4 regions of the Delftia sp. CH05 genome follow, and region 4 is predicted to be linked to each of the others. Evidence: predicted binding sites of a transcription regulator. Region 4 holds the regulator's gene; each other region holds the start of a gene.

Evidence for each region. The regulator FNR, encoded in region 4, switches genes on or off when oxygen is low (the NO sensors DNR and NnrR bind a similar motif). The targets are predictions, from matches to a motif close to TTGATNNNNATCAA.
Region 1: GRX31_RS04250 (type IV pili methyl-accepting chemotaxis transducer N-terminal domain-containing protein) is a predicted target of FNR. The motif match lies at 1,437-1,450, and genes of this name have one in related genera.
Region 2: GRX31_RS21830 (hemerythrin domain-containing protein) is a predicted target of FNR. The motif match lies at 2,118-2,131, and genes of this name have one in related genera.
Region 3: clpB (ATP-dependent chaperone ClpB) is a predicted target of FNR. The motif match lies at 2,803-2,816, and genes of this name have one in related genera.

Annotation. Positions count from the first base shown of each region.
Region 1 covers NZ_WUMG01000003.1:149,234-153,983, forward strand. Annotated here, with positions in the region: gene GRX31_RS04240 (putative bifunctional diguanylate cyclase/phosphodiesterase) at 1-434, shown strand, start outside; gene GRX31_RS04245 (ChaN family lipoprotein) at 438-1,322, opposite strand; gene GRX31_RS04250 (type IV pili methyl-accepting chemotaxis transducer N-terminal domain-containing protein) at 1,484-3,382, shown strand; gene GRX31_RS04255 (response regulator) at 3,411-4,082, shown strand; gene GRX31_RS04260 (MFS transporter) at 4,087-4,750, opposite strand, start outside.
Region 2 covers NZ_WUMG01000034.1:39,768-44,517, forward strand. Annotated here, with positions in the region: gene GRX31_RS21815 (ABC-type transport auxiliary lipoprotein family protein) at 1-470, shown strand, start outside; gene GRX31_RS21820 (CsbD family protein) at 994-1,212, shown strand; gene GRX31_RS21825 (hypothetical protein) at 1,358-1,945, shown strand; gene GRX31_RS21830 (hemerythrin domain-containing protein) at 2,192-2,692, shown strand; gene GRX31_RS21835 (MarC family protein) at 2,726-3,373, opposite strand; gene GRX31_RS21840 (SDR family oxidoreductase) at 3,387-4,139, opposite strand; gene GRX31_RS21845 (dienelactone hydrolase family protein) at 4,258-4,750, shown strand, end outside.
Region 3 covers NZ_WUMG01000006.1:90,421-95,170, forward strand. Annotated here, with positions in the region: gene GRX31_RS07815 (hypothetical protein) at 1-39, opposite strand, end outside; gene GRX31_RS07820 (hypothetical protein) at 48-302, opposite strand; gene moaE (molybdopterin synthase catalytic subunit MoaE) at 402-863, shown strand; gene GRX31_RS07830 (DMT family transporter) at 873-1,766, opposite strand; gene GRX31_RS07835 (AraC family transcriptional regulator) at 1,871-2,779, shown strand; gene clpB (ATP-dependent chaperone ClpB) at 2,912-4,750, shown strand, end outside.
Region 4 covers NZ_WUMG01000045.1:12,055-16,804, forward strand. Annotated here, with positions in the region: gene GRX31_RS24775 (HD-GYP domain-containing protein) at 1-63, opposite strand, end outside; gene GRX31_RS24780 (sulfite exporter TauE/SafE family protein) at 237-962, opposite strand; gene hemN (oxygen-independent coproporphyrinogen III oxidase) at 968-2,350, opposite strand; gene fnr (fumarate/nitrate reduction transcriptional regulator Fnr) at 2,512-3,231, shown strand; gene GRX31_RS24795 (hypothetical protein) at 3,313-3,600, opposite strand; gene GRX31_RS24800 (FixH family protein) at 3,782-4,096, opposite strand; gene ccoG (cytochrome c oxidase accessory protein CcoG) at 4,154-4,750, opposite strand, start outside.

The sequences.
Region 1 (4,750 bases), on a different contig from region 4:
TCGCCCCGCACTGCCTGGAGCTGGAGATCACCGAAAGCGCCCTGGCCGAGCGCCCCGAGGAGGCCCTGGCCGTCATGCGCCGCCTGCGGGCCCAGGGCCTGCGGCTGGCCATCGACGACTTCGGCACCGGTTATTCCTCGCTGGCCCACCTCAAGCGCTTCCCGCTGGACCTGCTCAAGATCGACCAGGGCTTCATCCGCGACATCCCGCACAGCGCCGACGACATGGCCATCAGCGGGTCGGTGATCGCGCTGGGGCATGCCATGGGGCTGAAGGTGCTGGCCGAGGGCGTGGAGACGGCCGAGCAGCTGGCGTTCCTGCGCGGCAAGGGGTGCGACTTCTTCCAGGGCTATCTGTGCAGCAAGCCCATGCCTGCGCAGGCGTTCGGCGAGTGGGTCTCGGGCAACGAGGGGATGTGGGCCGTGCAGGGGTGAAGCTCAGTCCACCCGACCCGCATCCGCCCGCGGTGCCGGCGGGTTCCTGAACTTCTCGCGCAGCTCTGCGCAGTGGTCCTTGGCCGGCAAGGCGTCCGTCTTCTGCAGCCAGTCCACATCGGATTCGTGCGCCACCGATGTCTCGCCTGCCTGCGCCACGGCCACTTTGGCTGCTGCGGACTCCGGCAGCCAGGTCGGGATGCCCACCCCGCGCAGGACATGGCCCCGCCCGGCCACCAGCACCACGGTCTTGCCGGGCCTGATCGCCGCCTTGGCCACCTCGGCCATGCTGGCATCGCGGGCCAGCTGGACGCGGGCCATGGGCGGCAGCTGTGTGTCGGGCAGCAGGCCGCAGTGGCCTTCGCGGATGGCGTCGAGCTGGCGCTGCCAGGCTTCGGGCGGCAGGTGGGTGTCCAGGTTCTGGTTGCGCATGGCCTGCTTCATGTCGGCGCGGGGCAGGTTGCCGCCCAGCACGGGCACGCCTGCGCGCACGGCGGCCATGACCACGCCGCGGTAGCGCGGCCAGGGCCATGCGGCGTCCTGCCATTGCAGGGCCTGCTGCACAGCGTCCTCGGAGGCGTCGCGCGCCAGGCTGGCCGTGGAGCCCGTGCGCGGCGCCATCTCGATCACCAGCGCGGCCAGGCGCTCCTGTTTTGCCAACTGCTCCACCGTGGCCTGCTGCCAGGCCTGGTGGGCGACCGCATCGTGCTGCTCGCCCAGCAGCACGATGGGCGCGTCGGACCAGCGCTGCAGCTGCTGCGTCCAGTCCCGCGCCGGGGCGGAGGAGCTGGCGCAGCCGGCAAGGGCTGCCGCCAGCCATGCGGCCGCAGCCAGGCCGGCAAGGCGCGGGGTGCGGATGAAGGGGCGGAGGTGGGAGCGGACATGCATGGCGCCATGCTAATCACTGGCCTTGCCCGGGGCCCCCATAGGCCCTGTGGGCATTGGGGGCAGTTGAAAGGATCCTAGGAATCGGGGCGGGGGCACGGCGCAAACGGGTGGCGCTTGATTCAGGTCAAGACGTGCAAATGCGCCGTGGCTACAGTGCGACCATGCATGGCAAGCCCTCGCTTTCGACCAAGCTGCTGCTCATGGGCGCGGCCTGCCTGCTGGCGGCCGTGGCATCGATCGGCTTCACGCTGTGGGTGGCCTGGCAGCTGGAGGGCGGCGCGGCCGCCGTGAACGAGGCCGGGCGGCTGCGCATGAGCATGGTGCGCATGGCCATGGCGCGCCAGAACGAGGCGCCTGCGCAGTGGCAGGCGCGCGCGCAGCAGTTCGACGCCAGCCTGGACCTGCTGCGCAGCGGCGACATGTCGCGCCCGCTGTTCGTGCCCTGGAGCGACGAGGTCAGGGAGCGCTACGAGCGCATACGCCGCGACTGGAGCGCGCTGCACGCGCGCTGGCAGGCCGAGGACCAGGCCGATGCGCAGGCCATCATGGGCAGCGCCGACGCCTTCGTGCGCGAGGTGGACGGCTTTGTCGAAGCCATCGAAGACCGGCTCTCGCGCTGGACGGCCATCCTGCACCTGTTTCAGATGTGTCTGATGGCGCTGGTCATCATCGCGGCCGTGAGTTTCATGGCCACCAGCTACTGGCTGGTGCTGCATCCCGTGGGCCAGCTGCGCTCGGCGCTGGAGCGCATGCGCCGCGGACACCTGGACACGCGCATGAGCGTGGAGGTGAACGACGAGTTCGGCCAGCTGGCGGCCGGCTTCAACCTCATGGCCCAGTCGCTGCAAAGTTCTCACGCCGAGCTGGAGGACAAGGTGCGCGAGAAGACCGCCAGCCTCAACGTGCAGCACCAGCAGCTGCAGGCGCTGTACGCGGTCAGCGTGCAGGCGTCGGAGGCCGCCAGCCTGCAGTCCCTGGCCGAAGGCTTTGTGCGCCAGGTCCGCCTGGCGGCCCAGGCCGATGCGGCCACGGTGCGCTGGTCCGACGAGGCCAACGAGCGCTACGTGCTGCTGGCCGGCGACGGCCTGCCCCAGTCCATGTCGGTGCAGGAGCACTGCCTGCACACGGGCGCCTGCCTGTGCGGCCAGCCGCGCGAGCAGGCGAGGCTGCGCGTGATCCCCATCACGCCGGCCAGCGACCTGCAGCTGCCCCACTGCCGCGAGGCCGGCTTCGAGACCGTGGTCAGCATCCCCGTGCAACTGCAGCAGCGCCTGTTGGGCGAGGTCAACCTGTTCTTTCGCTCCACCGTGGTGCTCACGGACGACATGCGCGACCTGCTGTCCGCCATGGCGCGCCACCTGGCCAGCGCCATGGAAAGCCTGCGCGCCACGGCGCTGGAGCGCGAAGCCGCCGTGGCCGAGGAGCGCGGCCTGATCGCGCGCGAGCTGCATGACTCCATTGCCCAGTCGCTGGCCTTTCTCAAGATCCAGACCCAGCTGCTGCGCGACGCCGTGGCCAAGGGCCGCGACGAAGCGCGCGACCGCAGCCTGGGCGAGCTGGAAGTGGGCGTGCGCGAATGCTATGCCGACGTGCGCGAGCTGCTGGTGCATTTCCGCACGCGCACCAGCGCCGAGGACATCGAGGCCGCGCTGCGCGCCACGCTGTCCAAGTTCGAGCACCAGACGGGCATCGCCACCTCGCTGAGCATGTCGGGCCAGGGCCTGCCGCTGGCGCCCGACGTGCAGATCCAGGTGCTGCACATGGTGCAGGAGGCGCTGTCCAACGTGCGCAAGCACGCGGGTGCCAGGCATGTGCAGCTGCGCGTGGGGCGCCACCCCTGGCGCTTCGAGGTCAGCGACGACGGCTGCGGCTTCGTCCCCGCCGACGTGGCGCCGGACTCGCTGCATGTGGGGCTGGGCATCATGCGCGAGCGCGCCCTGCTGGCCCAGGCGCTGGTCCATGTCCACTCCCGCCCCGGCGAGGGCACGCGCGTGCTGATCGAGCTGCCGCCGTCGGCCTCGGCCGGGGCGCCGGCGCAGGGCCTCCCCTCGAACGCGTGACACGCTCCCGCAAGAAAAAGACCGCCCCATGTCCTTCTCCAGCCCCATCTCCGTCTTCGTCATCGACGACCACACGCTGTTCCGCCGCGGCCTGATCGCCCTCATCGCCCAGGATGCGGGCCTGCGCGTGGTCGGCGAGGCCGGCGACGCGGGCGAGGCCCTGCGCCTGGTGCCCGCGCTGGCGCCCCAGGTCATCCTGCTGGACAACCACCTGCCCGGCGTGTTGGGCGTCGATGCCATCGCGGGCCTGCGGGCCGCATCGCCCGGCAGTCGCGTCGTCATGCTCACCGTGAGCGAGGACGGCCAGGACCTGGCGGCCGCGCTGCGCAACGGCGCCCAGGGCTATCTGCTCAAGACCATCGACGGCGACCTGCTGTCCGAAGCCCTGCGCCGCGCCGCGCGCGGCGAGCCTGTGGTCAGCCCCGAGATGATGGGCAAGCTGGTGGCCGCCTTCCAGTCCCAGGGCGCGCCCGAGCCCCAGGCGCCCGAGCCGGACGAGGCCCCGGCCTCGCCGCTGTCCCCGCGCGAGGAAGAGGTGCTGGTCCAGATCGCCCGGGGCGCCAGCAACAAGGAAATCGCCCGCACGCTGGACATTGCCGAGACCACGGTCAAGATCCATGTGCAACACATCCTGCGCAAGCTGGGCCTGAGCTCGCGCGTGCAGGCGGCGGTGTATGCGTCGGAGCGGCAGCGGGATTAGCGGCCTACGCTGTGGCTGAAGCCCAACCATCCCCCGCACACCGCAGCGCCCAGACCCAGGCCAGCGCGGCCGCCACGGTCAGGCCGGTGAGCATGGCCGCTGCGCCCATGGCGTCCAGCGCCACGCCGGCGGCCAGCGGCACCAGCATGCGGCTGGCGGCGAACAGGCTGGCCTGCAGGCCGTAGTCGAAGGCCTGCCAGCGCGGGCGGGCGAATTGCATCATCAGTCCGAAGACGCAGGCCGAGGAGGCGCCCATGGCTGCTGCCACGCAGGCCACGGCCGCGATCAGGCCCGGGGCCGGGGCGCCGGCTGCGATGACGGCCGCCAGCAGCGCCAGCGCCGCCACGTTGCAGCCCGCATACAGGGGCAGGGCGCGCCGGGTGCCCAGGCGGCGCGTGAGCAGGGGCGAGGCCGCGCCCGCCAGCGCGGCCACCACGCCGCCACCCATGCCGGCCAGCAGGGCGGCCTGGGCGGGCGCGAAGCCGTGGTCCAGCATCAGCGGCTTGAGGTAGAACCAGGCCGCGCCGATGAAGGGGAAGTAGCTGACCAGCGCCAGGGTCCAGCGCCAGGCCCCAGGCTGGGTGCCATAGCCGCGTACCATGGCGGCCAGTCCAGCTTTGGGCGCAGGCAGCAGCAGGGGCGAGGGCGCATCCCCCGGCTCATGGCGC
Region 2 (4,750 bases), on a different contig from region 4:
TGGAGGCCCCCGCCCTGTCCGACGGCAGCACGGCCATGTTCTACCGCCTGGCCTATGCCAACGGCCAGGAACTGCGCCCCTACCAGCTGGCGCGCTGGAGCCAGCCTCCTGCACTGCTGCTGCAGCAGCGCCTGCGCACCCAACTGGGCCTGCAGCGCCCCGTGCTGGCCAGCAGCGAAAGCGTGGCCCAGCCGCGCCTGCAAGGCGCCGTGCCCACGCTGCTGCGCGTGGACATCGAAGAGTTCAGCCAGGTCTTTGACGCGCCCGGCTCCAGTGCCGGCGTGGTGCGCCTGCGCGCCACCCTGGTCGAGCAAAGCGGTGCCGTGGACCGCCTGCTCGGGCAGAAGGTGTTCGAGGTGCGCAGTCCTGCAGCTTCGGGCGATGCGGCGGGCGGCGCCCAGGCCCTGGCCAAGGCCACGGATGCGGCCATTGCGCAGATCGATGCGTGGCTGGGGCAGCAGGGGCACTGAGCGGCTGCTGGATTTCCAGCCCATCCATTCTCTTGAGAACGGCTGGTGGGTGCATTGCATCCGCTGGCCGTTTTTTGTTTTCGGCAACTGGCTCTGCAAGCAAGTGGACTTTTTCTGCCCCTGCCGGATGGTTGCTTTTCGAGGCCGGGTCTCGGCCCGGCAGCCGACTGCCCTTTTCTTGATTCGCCAAGAAAGGTCAGATCACGAAGCAAGCCTGTCCTTCGGCAGGCTTGCAACCCCGCAACCGCCACGGCGCAGGTGCGGACATACGGGGAAAAGGCTGGGTACTCAGGGCAGGGGCGGGCCGCGCCTGACCCAGCGCTTCCCGCGCGTCCGTCAGGGGCTGTAGTCCCGATCCCACCGTCTCGGCTGCCCCTGGGACGACCGTCAACACTAGGTCCAGACTACGGCGCGCGGCGCGCAGGTTTTTTACAGTGGAACCGTCGCTGATGCAGATCGCGGCTTTGAAAAAACAAGGCCTGATTGCACGGCACGACTTCAACATCACTGAAAGGAACAAGCCATGAATGAAGACCGCATCAAGGGCAACTGGAAGCAATTCACCGGCAAGATCCGTGAGCAATGGGGCAAGCTCACCGATGACGATCTGGACGTGATCGCCGGCAAGCGCGAGCAATTCCTGGGCAAGCTGCAGGAGCGCCAGGGTCTGGCCCGCGACGCTGCCGAAAAGCAGCTGACCGACTGGCAAAAGCGCAACCCCGACTTCCGCTTCGAAGACTGACGAGGGTGGACTGCGGATGGGCTGGTCGCCCTGGCCGGCGCCCCCATCCGCTCCTCGACAGCCGGCATGCCCCCAGGGCATGCACCCAAGGCCCGCCGCCGCAGGCACCAAGGGCCACCTCAGTACAAATACAAGGAGTTCCATCATGCAAACACCGCAACGCTTTCGCCACATGCTGTCCGCCGTCGCCCTGGGCCTGATGGCCTCCGGCGCCATGGCCATGACCAATGCCGAGCACACGGCCGCCAAGAACCAGATCGAGGCCGACTACAAGGCTGCCAAGGAACAGTGCAAGCCGCTCAAGGACAACGCCAAGGACGTCTGCGAGAAGCAGGCCAAGGGCCAGGAAAACGTCGCCAAGGCTGAACTGGAATCGCGCCGCAATCCTTCGCCCAAGAACAGCGAAAAGGCACTCAAGGCCAAGGCTGATGCGGACTACGACATCGCCAAGGAAAAGTGCGATGACCTCAAGGGCGACGCCAAGGATGTCTGCGTGAAGGATGCCAAGGCTGCCCATGTGCGTGCCGTCGAAGCCGCCAAGGTGAACAAGGCCCAGGCCGAACCTGCCGCCAACTCTGCCGCCAAGGCCGCCAACGTGGCCGAGACCCGCAAGGACGCTGCCGAGGAAACCCGCGAAGCCGACTACAAGGCTGCCAAGGCCCGTTGCGACACCATGAGCGGTGACGCCAAGGATGCCTGCGTGGCGGATGCCAAGCGTAAATATGGACAGTAAGCTCCCCCTGAGCGGCTGACTCCGCTTCCCCCTCTCTACCCGCTTCGCGGGGGAGGGGGACGACGCCCTCGCCGCGAGGCGGCTCTTGCTTGGCGGCCCTGATGTTGGGGCGCGCCAGTTTTATCCGCCTTGACCAAGCCCCGCTCGCGGGGCTTTGCTGTTTTCGGGTTGGCTGATGTGGGTCAAACGGGTTGGGCGGTGCTGTTCCTAAGCTGCAGGCTTTCACGATGAAGGCAGGAGAAGCATATGGCCGTGCTGGAATGGAGCGGAGCGCTGGCATTGGAGTTGCCGGCCATGGACGAGGTGCACCAGGAGTTCGTGCTGCTGCTGGCCGAGGTGGAGGCGGCCGATGATGCGCAGCTGTGCGCGCGCTGGGATGAGTTGATCGCGCATACGCAGGTGCATTTCGACCAGGAAGACCGCTGGATGCAGTCCACGCGGTTCACCAGCACCAACTGCCACAGCCTGCAGCACAAGGTGGTGCTGCAGGTGATGCGCGAGGGGGTGGCCAAGGCGGCAGCGGGGGATCTGGCCGTGATCCGCAGCATGGCGGGCGAGCTGGCGGCCTGGTTCGTGCACCATGCGCAGACCATGGATGCGGCGCTGGCCCTGCATCTGCGCAGCGCGGGCTTCGATCCCGCCACGGGCTCGCTGGCCCACCCCGAGGCCTTGCCCGAGCAGCCCATCACGGGCTGCGGCGGTGCCTGCGACGGCAGCGCCGACCGCGCGCGGGCCGTGCCGGCCTGATCCGGCAGGCCTTCAATCGGCCAGCCAGTCCGCTCAGGGCACGATCGCGGGCGAGGCCAGGATGGGGAAGATCTTCACCAGCCCGCCCGCCATCACCTCCACGGCCAGGGCCGCGAGGATCAGGCCCATGAGCCGCGTCATCACGTTGATGCCGGTCTTGCCCAGCACGCGCGCAATCGGGTCGGCCAGCGAAAAGCAGACCATCACCACCAGCGCCACCACCACGCCATAGCCCACCAGCGCCAGGTGCTGCCAGATGGTGCGTGCCTGGTCGGCATAGATCACCACGGTGGACATGGAGGCCGGCCCCGTCAGCAGCGGAATCGTCAGCGGCACCACGGCAATGCTGTTGCCCATGGCGGCCTTTTCCGCGCCTGCCGCCAGCGTGGGCGCGTTGGGCCGTTCCTCGGCCGGGCGGGCGTTGAGCATGTTCATCGCGCTGATCAGCAGCAGCAGGCCGCCGCCCACCTGGAAGCTCTGCAGCGAGATGTTGAAGAAGTCCAGCACCTGCAGCCCGATGATGGCGCAGGCCGCGATCACGCAGAACGAGGCCAGCGCCGCCGTGCGAATGGTCTGCTGGCGCTGCTGGGCGCTGAATCCCTCGGTGTAGTGGATGAAGAAGGGGACGATGGCCAGCGGGTTGATGATGGCCACCAAAGTGATCAGCGGTTTGAGGTCCATGGTTGCCTTGGAGCTAGAGGTTGCCGCCCGAGATATCGACCAGGCTGCCCGTGGTGTAGTGCGAGCCGTCGGACATCAGCCAGAGGATGGCGTCGGCCACCTCCTCGGCCCTGCCGCCGCGCTGCATGGGCACGTTGGGCGCCAGGCGCTCGACGCGGTCGGGCTGTCCGCCGCTGGCGTGGATGTCGGTCTCTATCAAGCCGGGCCGCACGGCGTTCACGCGTATGCCCTGGGCGGCGACTTCCTTGGACAGGCCCAGCGTCATCACGTCCAACGCGCCCTTGGCGGCCGCATAGTCCACGTACTGGCCCGGTGCGCCCAGCCGCGAAGCGATGCTGGAGACGTTCACGATGGCGCCACCCCTCCCGCCGTGGCGGGTGCTCATGCGCCGCACGGCCTCGCGCGCGCAGATGAAGCTGCCGATGGTATTGACGCGGAACATGCGCTCCAGCCGCTGCACGCTCATCTCGGCCACGGTCTGCGCGCGGTCCACCACACCGGCGTTGTTGACCAGGGCATCCAGCCGGCCGAACTGCGCATCCACCGCACCGAACAGGGCCAGCACCTCGGCTTCGTCGCCCACATCGGCCTGCACGGCCAGCGCGCGGGTGCCGGCCAGTTGCACGTCGGCCACCACGGCCTCGGCCGCATCGCGCTGGTGCTGGTAGCTGATCACCACGTCCCAGCCCCGGTGCGCTGCCATGCGTGCCGTTGCGGCGCCTATGCCGCGGCTGCCGCCGGTGATGAGCACGACTTTTCGTTCCATCGAATGTCTCCTGTGAAAGAATTGCCGCACGGGCCGGCCCGCCGCCATTACAGCATTGCGGGGCGCGTCCGCCCACCGGGAAATCACAACAGATTCTCAGACAGAAAGGAACGCGGACATGGGCAGTTTTGTGCAGTTGACTTCATTGGATGGCACGTCTTCGCCGGCCTGGGTGGCCCGCCCCGACGTGCCCGCGCGCGGTGCCATCGTCGTGCTGCAGGAGATCTTCGGCGTCAACGCCCATATCCGCGCCGTGACCGACCGGCTTGCGGCGCGGGGCTATGTGGCCGTGGCGCCGTCACTGTTCACGCGTGTGGAGCCGGGTGTGGACCTGGGCTACGGCGACGCCGACCGTGCCAAGGGCATGGCGCTGAAATCCGCCGCCGAGGCGCTGCCCCAGCCCGGCGTGCTGCCCGAGATCGAGGCCGCCATCGCCCATGCCGCCACGCTGGTGCCCGGCGGCAAGGTGGGCATCGTGGGCTTTTGCTGGGGCGGCCTGTGGGCCTGGCGCGCGGCCTGCAACCTGCCCAGCCTGTCGGCTGCGGCCTGCTACTACGGCGGCGGCATGACCACGCCGCTGGAGATGGGCCGCGAGCCGCTGTGCCCCGTGA
Region 3 (4,750 bases), on a different contig from region 4:
AAAGCTCGGCGGCGGCTGTATCTGGCTGGTCTCGTCCATGGCGCGCCTCAATCGGGTTCGAACAGGCGTTCGAAGCGTGCGATGTCTTCGGCCAGCTCGCAGCTCACCAGCTGGCCCATCTTGCCGTCGCCCAGCCGGTGGGCTGCAAACAGCGTGGCCTTGCCGCGAAAGCCGTAGTCGGGCAGGTGGATGATGGTGTAGGGATGGGGCACGAACAGCTGGTGCTCGTAGACCACGCGCTGCTCGTTGCGCGGCGAGGGATAGAGCGTGTATTCGGGGGTGGTGATCGTGAGTGTGGCCATGCGTGGCCCGCCGCAGCAAAAAAGCGCTGGGGGCGGGGGAGGGCAATGCTACCGCGTTCATCGCCTTCTGGCGCGCCGCCGCCCTGCGACAATGCGGGCATGCAAGCAGCCCGTGTATCCATCCAGACCGAGGATTTCGACGTATCGGCCGAACTCGCCGCCCTGCGCTCCGGCGACGCCCGCGTGGGGGCGGTCTGCAGCTTCATAGGCACCGTGCGCGACCGCAACGAGGGCGCCACCGTGGCCAGCATGGAGCTGGAGCACTACCCGGGCATGACCGAGAAATCCATCGAGGCCATCATCGACGAGGCCGTGCAGCGCTTCGGCATCCATGGCGCGCGCGTCATCCACCGCATCGGCCCGCTGCAGCCCATGGACCAGATCGTGCTCGTGGCCGTCACCGCATCGCACCGGGGCATGGCTTTCCAGGCCTGCGAATACATCATGGACTACCTCAAGTCGCTGGCGCCTTTCTGGAAAAAGGAACAGACGCCCGAGGGCGCGCGCTGGGTGGATGCGCGCGTCAGCGACGAAGAGGCGCTGGCGCGCTGGCGCCAGTGAGCTGACGCTTCAGGCCCTGCGCAGTGCGGCACCCCGCAACCATTGCGGCGGCCGGAACACCAGCAGGTTGCCGAACATCACCAGCAGCAGGCCACCCACGGCCAGCGGCGTCCACACATAGCCTTCGAAAAGGGCCGAGATACTGAGCGCAACGATGGGGAACAGCACCGTCGCATACGCCGCCTTCTCGGGGCCCAGGCGTCCGACCAGGGTCAGGTAGGCCGTGAACGCGATCACCGAGCCCGGAATGGCCAGGTACAGCCAGGAGCCCACATAGGTCCAGCTGGCATCGAAGCGCCAGGGCAGGCCTGCCACCAGCGCATAGCCGGTCAGCAGCAGCGTGCCGGCCAGCATGCCCCAGGCATTGGTCTGTGCCGGCCGCCAGCCCATGGACTGCAGCGAGGCCGACAGCATGTTCCCGCAGGAAAAGCACAGCGTGCCCAGCACCGCCCAGGCCAGGCCGGGCAGGCTGGCATGCCGGCCTGCGCGCAGCTCGGGCCAGAACAGCGCCACCAGGCCTGCAAGGCCGAAGAGGCTGCCGGCCAGCACATGGCGCGCCAGCCTGCGGCCGTGGATGATGCGCGCCAGCAGCGCGTTCCAGAGATTGGCGCTGGAGAACACCACGGCGGCCAGGCCGCTGGCCAGCGTCTCGCTGGCATGCATGAAGCACACGAAGTTGAAGCTGAACAGGCACAGGCCCTGGGCCAGCACGCGCGGCAGCGCCGGGCCGCGTGGCACGCGCAGCTGGCGCGACCAGGCCAGCCAGGCGAACATCAGCACGGCGGCCAGCGCAAAGCGGTAGGCAATGGACAGCTCCACGGGCACGGCGCCCAGCTGCAGCTTCAGGGCGATCCAGGTCGAACCCCAGATCAGCACGACCAGGGCATAGAGGGTGGCAGTCATGGCCGGTGATGATGGCGCCGCAGGCTGGGCGGGCATGGCAGATTCCTGCGGTTTGATGGCCTGGCGCCATGCGTCGGTATGGCTGCGGGACCACAATCGCTGCCATGACGCCCACGCCGCTGCCCGAGCTGCCCTCCAGCCACCTGTGCCAGGTGCTGTCACGCTCCAAGGCCCGGCTGCAGCGGCGCGTGCGCCTGAGCGAGGGGGTGGAGCTGGCCGTCTGGGCCAATGTGGACGACGAGGTGCGCTACTGCCAGCCCGGTCACCACACGCTGTCGGTCTACCTGGCCGGCGGCGAGGGCTCGCAACTCAAGGCGCGGCCCGAGGCCATGGGGGCGCCGGGGCGCATCTGCATCTTCACGCCAGAGGACGAATCGCACTGGCTGGTGCGATCGCCCGTGCAGTTCCTGCACCTGTATGTGTCCGACCTGGCCTGGGCGGGGCGCGTGGTCCGCATGCTGGATGCCGAGCCCCGCTCGCGCACCTTGCGTGCGCAGATCTACGGGGACGATCAGGCCTTCCACGCCGGTGCCCGTGCGCTGATGCAACTGGACTGGCAGGACCCGCAGCAGCAACTGGCGGCCGATGCCATTGGCCAGCAGCTGGTGGACCGGCTGGTGCTGCAGTCCGCCACGCCGCGCCAGGTGCAGGCGCTGCAGCGGCCGCTGGGCGGGCTCTCTGCGGCCGTGCGGCGCAGGGTGCTTGCCCATATCGAGGCGCATCTGCATGACTCCAAGGCCGTGTCGCTGCCGGCACTGGCGAGACAGGCCTGCCTTTCCGAATTCCATTTCGCGCGCATGTTCCGCCAGAGCATGGGCTGCACGGTGCACGAATGGGTGCTGCAGCAGCGCCTGGCACGGGCACGGCGCGCCCTGTCTGCGCGCAACGTGCCGCCGCTGGCCGAGCTGGCGCTGGATTGCGGTTTTTCCAGCGCCAGCCACCTGGTGCGCAGCTTCCGGGCGCATTTGGGCGTTACGCCTACGCAGTTCTCGATCTTTCAGCGCAATGCTTGAGAAGGATGGCGGCCTCGCCGGCCTTGATCTGGCGCAAGCGTCTGTCCTTGCGGGTTGGGCATGGCTTGAAATTTGCCCTGCCGGTATCAGATAAATCGCAATGACCCTGTTTCAGGAGCGAAAAGAAACACCATGCGAATCGACAAACTGACAACCAAGTTCCAGGAAGCCCTGGCCGACGCGCAAACGCTGGCCCTGGGCGGTGACCAATCCAACATCGAACCCCTGCACCTGCTCGTGGCGCTGCTGCGCCAGGACGATGGTCCGCGCTCGCTCTTGCAGCGCGCCGGCGCCAACGTGGGCCAGCTGCAGGCCGCGGCCGAGAAGGCCCTGGCAGATCTGCCGCGCGTGCAGCACCAGGACCAGGTGCAGGTCGGCTCCGAGCTGGGCCGGCTGCTGCAGGCGACCGAGAAAGAAGCCCTCAAGCGCGGCGACCAGTTCATTGCCAGTGAGCTGTTCCTGCTGGCGCTGACCGACAGCAGCGGCTCTTCCACGCGCGCAGGCCAATTGCTCAAGGAAAGCGGCGTGACGCGCTCCAGCCTGGAGTCGGCCATCAACGCCGTGCGCGGCGGCCAGACCATGGACAGCGCCGAAGGCGAAGGCCAGCGCGAGGCCCTCAAGAAATACACCATGGACCTGACCGAGCGCGCGCGCATCGGCAAGCTCGATCCGGTGATCGGGCGTGACGACGAAATCCGCCGCTCCATCCAGGTGCTGCAGCGCCGCAGCAAGAACAACCCCGTGCTCATCGGCGAGCCCGGTGTGGGCAAGACCGCCATCGTCGAGGGCCTGGCCCAGCGCATCGTGGCCGGCGAGGTGCCCGAAAGCCTCAAGAACAAGCGCGTGCTGTCGCTGGACATGGCAGGCCTGCTGGCCGGCGCCAAATACCGTGGCGACTTCGAGGAACGCCTGAAGTCCGTGCTCAAGGAAGTGGCCCAGGAAGAGGGCCGCATCATCCTGTTCATCGACGAGATCCACACCATGGTCGGTGCCGGCAAGGCCGACGGCGCCATGGATGCGGGCAACATGCTCAAGCCGGCCCTGGCGCGCGGCGAGCTGCACTGCATCGGCGCGACCACGCTCGATGAATACCGCAAGTACATCGAAAAGGATGCGGCGCTGGAGCGGCGCTTCCAGAAGGTGCTGGTCGAAGAGCCTTCCGTGGAGGACACCATCGCCATCCTGCGCGGACTGCAGGTGCGCTACGAGGCCCACCACGGCGTGGACATCACCGACCCGGCCATCGTGGCTGCGGCCGAGCTGAGCCACCGCTACATCACCGACCGCTTCCTGCCCGACAAGGCCATCGACCTGATCGACGAGGCTGCGGCCAAGATCAAGATCGAGATCGACTCCAAGCCCGAGGTCATGGACAAGCTCGAGCGCCGCATGATCCAGCTCAAGATCGAGCGCGAGGCCATGAAGAAGGAAAAGGACGAGGCCTCGCAAAAGCGCCTGCAGCTGATCGAGGAGGAACTCGGCAGCCTGGAGCGCGAGTACGCCGACCTCGAAGACGTGTGGAAGAGCGAGAAGGCCAGCGCCCAGGGCTCCGAGCAGATCCGCAAGGAGATCGACCAGATCCGCATCCAGATCGAGGAGCTCAAGCGCAAGGGCGACTTCAACAAGGTGGCCGAGCTGCAGTACGGCAAGCTGCCCTCGCTGGAAAAGCAGCTCAATGAAGCCCAGGCCAGCGAGCAAGGGCAGGGCGGTGCGCCCGCCCACAGATTGCTGCGCACCCATGTGGGCGCCGAGGAGATTGCCGAGGTGGTCAGCCGTGCCACGGGCATTCCCGTGGCCAAGATGATGCAGGGCGAGAAGGACAAGCTGCTGCGCATGGAAGACCGACTGCATGACCGCGTCGTCGGCCAGGACGAGGCCATCTCGGCCGTGGCCAACGCCATCCGCCGTTCGCGCTCGGGCCTGTCCGATCCCAACCGGCCCACCGGTTCCTTCCTGTTCCTGGGCCCCACG
Region 4 (4,750 bases):
GATCTTGAAGCTGCTGACCGGAAAGGGATGGTTCAGCCATCCAACATCGAGCTGGACAAACATGCCCGGACGGAGGTCTCGGATATCGATGAGGACGGAATGGTTCACGCGCGGCAACGGCCCCGAGGCTGAAGGAATCGGCAAATGTAAGCCGATGATTCGGGCATTATCTCCAGTTCTGAGGGCCTTGCAGGCAATCCGCGACCCTCAGGACCAAGTCTGTCCCCCGCTGTTGTTCATCGGCACCAGAGACTGGGCTTGTAGATCAGGTCCATCCACAGCGCCCATACGGCCACGCCCACCAGCATCAGGCCGGCCAGCCGCGTGCCCCATTCGGCACGCAGGCCGTTCAGGCGCTGGCGGCCCAGCCGCCACAGCCAGGGGCCGGCCACCAGCCACAGCCCGCTGCCCACGCCAAAGGCCGCCATGGCCGATGCGCCCTGCAAGGGGCCACCGCTGAGCGCGGCGACCAGCACGGCCGAATACAGCAGTCCGCAGGGCATGAGCGCCCAGGCATAGCCCGCCGCCAGCGTGCCGCCAGGGGCGGACACCCAGGGCTGCACGCGCCGCCAGGCGGCGCGGCCCGCAGACTCCAGCCAGGCGGGCTGGCGGGCCTGCACCATCATGGCCAGGCCCCAGGCCATCACGGCGACATGGGTCAGCGTCCAGAACGGCTGCAGCGCCGTGGTCTGGCTGGTGAGCCAGGACAGGCTTTCCATGGCCAGCGCCGAGGCAGCGCCCAGGCTGGCATAGCCGGCCAGCCGCCCGCTATGGAACAGCGCCGTGCGCAGCCACAGCCGGCTTTGCAGTCCATGGACGGCGACCACCTGCCCACCACCCTGTACCGTGCCCTGCCCCGCCCCGCCCGTGACCACGCCGCAGGGCGCGGCGCACATGGCAAGGCAATGGGGCCCGCCGACGAGCCCCATGATCAAAGCGGTCCAGAGCAGCGACAACAGCATGGGGCCTAGATGATCCTCGAAAACCGCGCCCGGTTCTTGTCGGCCTGCAGATATCGGTCAAACAGCATGGCCACGCCACGCACGAAGTACCAGCCCATGGGCGTGACCTGGAATCCCTCGTCGCTGATCTGCACCAGCCCCTTGGCCTGCAGGTCCTGAAGCGCCGCCAGCTCGGGGGCGAAGTACTCGCGAAAGCCCAGCAGCCAGGCCTGCTCCATGGGCTCGAACAGCACGGCGCCCTGGCACATGATGGCCATGATGACGGCGCGCCGCACCAGATCATCGCGCGACAGTGCCAGGCCGCGCACCACGGGCAGGTGGCCGGCGTCGATGGCGTCGTAGTACTCCTCCAGCGTCTTGGCGTTCTGGCTGTAGCTGGCCCCCACCTTGCCGATGGCCGACACGCCCAGCGCAATCAGGTCGCAGTCGGGCTGGGTGCTGTAGCCCTGGAAGTTGCGATGCAGCCGGCCCTGGCGCTTGGCCACGGCCAGCGCGTCCTCGGGCAAGGCGAAGTGGTCCATGCCGACGTAGACATAGCCGCCGTCCATGAAGGCCGCGATGGAGCGCGAGAGCATGGCCAGCTTGTCGGCGCCCTGGGGCAGGTCCTCGGCCGCGATGCGCCGCTGCGGCTTGAAGCGCTCGGGCAGGTGGGCATAGGCATAGAGCGCGATGCGGTCGGGCCGCAGCGCATTGACCTGGGCCAGCGTGCGCTCGAAGGACTCGGGCGTCTGCTTGGGCAGGCCGTAGATCAGGTCCACGTTGATGGAGGCAAAGCCCAGCTGCCGTGCCGCTGCCACCAGCGCGAACACCTGCTCGGCCGGCTGCACGCGGTGCACGGCGATCTGCACCTGTTCGTCGAAGTCCTGCACGCCGAAGCTCAGGCGGTTGAAGCCCAGTTCCTTGAGCACGGCCAGGCGTTCGACGCTGACGGTGCGCGGATCGACCTCGATGGAGTATTCGCCGCCCGGCTCCAGCTTGAAATGCTCGCGCAGCAGGGCCATCAGCGTGCGCAGTTCATCGTCCGAGAAGAAGGTGGGCGTGCCGCCGCCCAGGTGCAGCTGGCTGACGGCCTGGCCCTTGCCGCAATGGGCCGTGTGCAAGGCCATCTCGCGCGCCAGGTAGTCCAGGTAGACGGCCGCGCGATCGTGGTGGCGCGTCACGATCTTGTTGCAGGCGCAGTAGTAGCACAGCGACTCGCAGAACGGCACATGCACATACAGCGACAAAGGCATGGCCCGCGCTGCGGTACTCGATTTGCGGTGCTCAAGTGCCAGGATATAGTCTTCAGCACCGAAAGCCTCCACGAAACGATCGGCCGTGGGGAACGAGGTGTATCGGGGCCCCGGTACGTCGAAGCGACGCAGCAGCTCTGGGGTGACAGCGGTCATGGGTTTTTTCCTCTAATGTCGTCCACTGTGCCGCAGCCCATTGGCCGCGTCCTTGACTCATATCAAGAGTTGTTCGCGGCAGTGCTGCGACAATTTGATCCAACTCATCGCCATCCACGAGGTCACCGCCGGCGCACTGCTGCGCCGCTGATGTTTACTCCATGAACCTTCAGACCATCAAAGCATCCTGTTCCAATTGCAACCTGCGCGAGCTGTGCATGCCCATGGGCCTGGATGCCGAGCAGATGCAGCGCATCGACGACATCGTGGCCACGCGCCGCAAGGTCAAGCGCGGCGGCCTGCTGTTTCGCAACGGTGAGTCCTTCACCTCGCTGTACGCCATCCGCACGGGCTTCTTCAAGACCTGCGTGGCCACCGAGGACGGGCGCGACCAGGTCACGGGCTTTCAGATGGCCGGCGAGATCATCGGCCTGGATGGCATCGTCAACGACCACCACACCTGCGATGCGGTCGCGCTGGAAGACGCCGAGGTCTGCGTCATGCCCTTCGACAAGCTGGAGGACCTGTCGCGCGAGGTCACGGCCCTGCAAAACCATGTGCACAAGGTCATGAGCCGCGAGATCGTGCGCGAGCATGGCGTGATGCTGCTGCTGGGCAGCATGCGTGCCGAGGAGCGCCTGGCCGCCTTCGTGCTCAACCTGGTGCAGCGCCTGCACGCCCGGGGCTTTTCCAAGTCGGAACTGGTGCTGCGCATGACGCGCGAGGAAATCGGCAGCTACCTTGGCCTGAAGCTGGAGACGGTGAGCCGCACCTTCTCGAAGTTTGCCGAAGAAAACATCATCGAGGTGCGCCAGCGCCATCTGCGCATCCTGGACACGGACGCGCTCAAGCGCATCGTCAACAGCCAGCAGTGCCAGTGAGGCCGCAAGGCCCCGCCCCCCGGCAATGAACAAGGCCCGCTGTCGCGGGCCTTGTTCATTGCCATTGCAGTGCACGCAGGTTCAATCGCGCCCCAGGCCCTGCATGGCCAGATTTGGGTCCGGCTCGGAGACCACGCCGTCGTTGAGATCGTGCGTGGAGCGTCCCAGCATGGTGGTCATGAGGCTGGACAGCATGGTCACGCCCCAGAAGGCGAAGAAGGCCAGCGTGTAGATTCCCTGCCGCGACCAGCCCAGGTCGCCGAGCCAGTGCAGCTCCAGCGGGTCCACGAAGGCGAATACCAGCATCTCCATCACGGCGGCGGCCAGAAAGGCCGGCCAGGCAATCCACATCCAGCGTTGGGCCAACATCAGCGATCTCCTTGAGCTGTCGAGGGGTGGCTTTCATTGTGCGCGCCGCCCGCGCACCGTGCCAAGCCCTGCGCACCCTGCACTGCCTGTAGGAAACCCTTGGCCCTCGCGCATGCTGGAGATGCCATCCACCATGCAAAAAGGCCGCGACTGCGGCCTTGTGCACGGCATTTTCCTGCCTTCAGCGGTCCGTGGGATGGTCCTGCGCGGGCGTGGCCGCGTGGTTGCGGCCGGTGACCGCGGGCGCCAGGCTCTTGGGCACTTCGCGCACGCCATCGGCACGCTCGTTGATGGTGATGCCATTGCGGTAATAGTCAGGATCGATCACGGGATCGGCGCCATTGATCGCAATGACGGCCGTGACCACGCCAGCCACCACGACGGCGGCCGGGCCGGCCACCACGAGCCAGACATGGGCGAACTTCCACCAGGGCTTGCCGGCGTCCGGATGCGAAGGGGCCGTGGCGGGCGCGGAGACTGCGGGACTGGAAGACATGGATAACCTCTTTCTTTCAAACAGCCGGCGCAGCCTGGGCGGTGCCGGCCAGACATATCACCGGGGCACCAGGAAGACGGCCTTTTCGGACGCGCGTCCCGCGCCTGAATGCACGGCATCGATATCGAAGAATACGGTGTGCGAGCCCGGCTCGGCGGAACCGTAGGGAATCTGCAGCCGCGCCGCAATGCCGCGCGTCTCGGCCGGGCCGACCTCGACCTCCTGCTCGGACGCCAGCTCCAGCCCGTCGAGGCCATGGGCGCTGATGCGGTAGCGCTGGGCCTGCTCGGTGGCATTCATGATCTGCAGGCGGTAGACATTTTCCAGCTTGCCGCCCGCGACGATGCGCGACAGCGACGCCCGGTCGCGTATCACGTCGACCTTGACCGACTGGCGCAGCGCCAGGCTCACGATCATGGCCATGCTCAGGCCGATCAGCACGGCCGAGTAGACCAGCACGCGCGGACGGAAGATGCGGCGCAGCACCTGGGCCCGCCGCCACAGGCCGGCCATGGCGTTCTGCGTGGTCAGCCGGATGAGGCCGCGCGGATACTCCATCTTGTCCATGATGGAATTGCAGGCGTCTATGCACAGACCGCAGCCTATGCATTCGTACTGCAGGCCGTTGCGGATGTCGATGCCCACGGGGCAGAC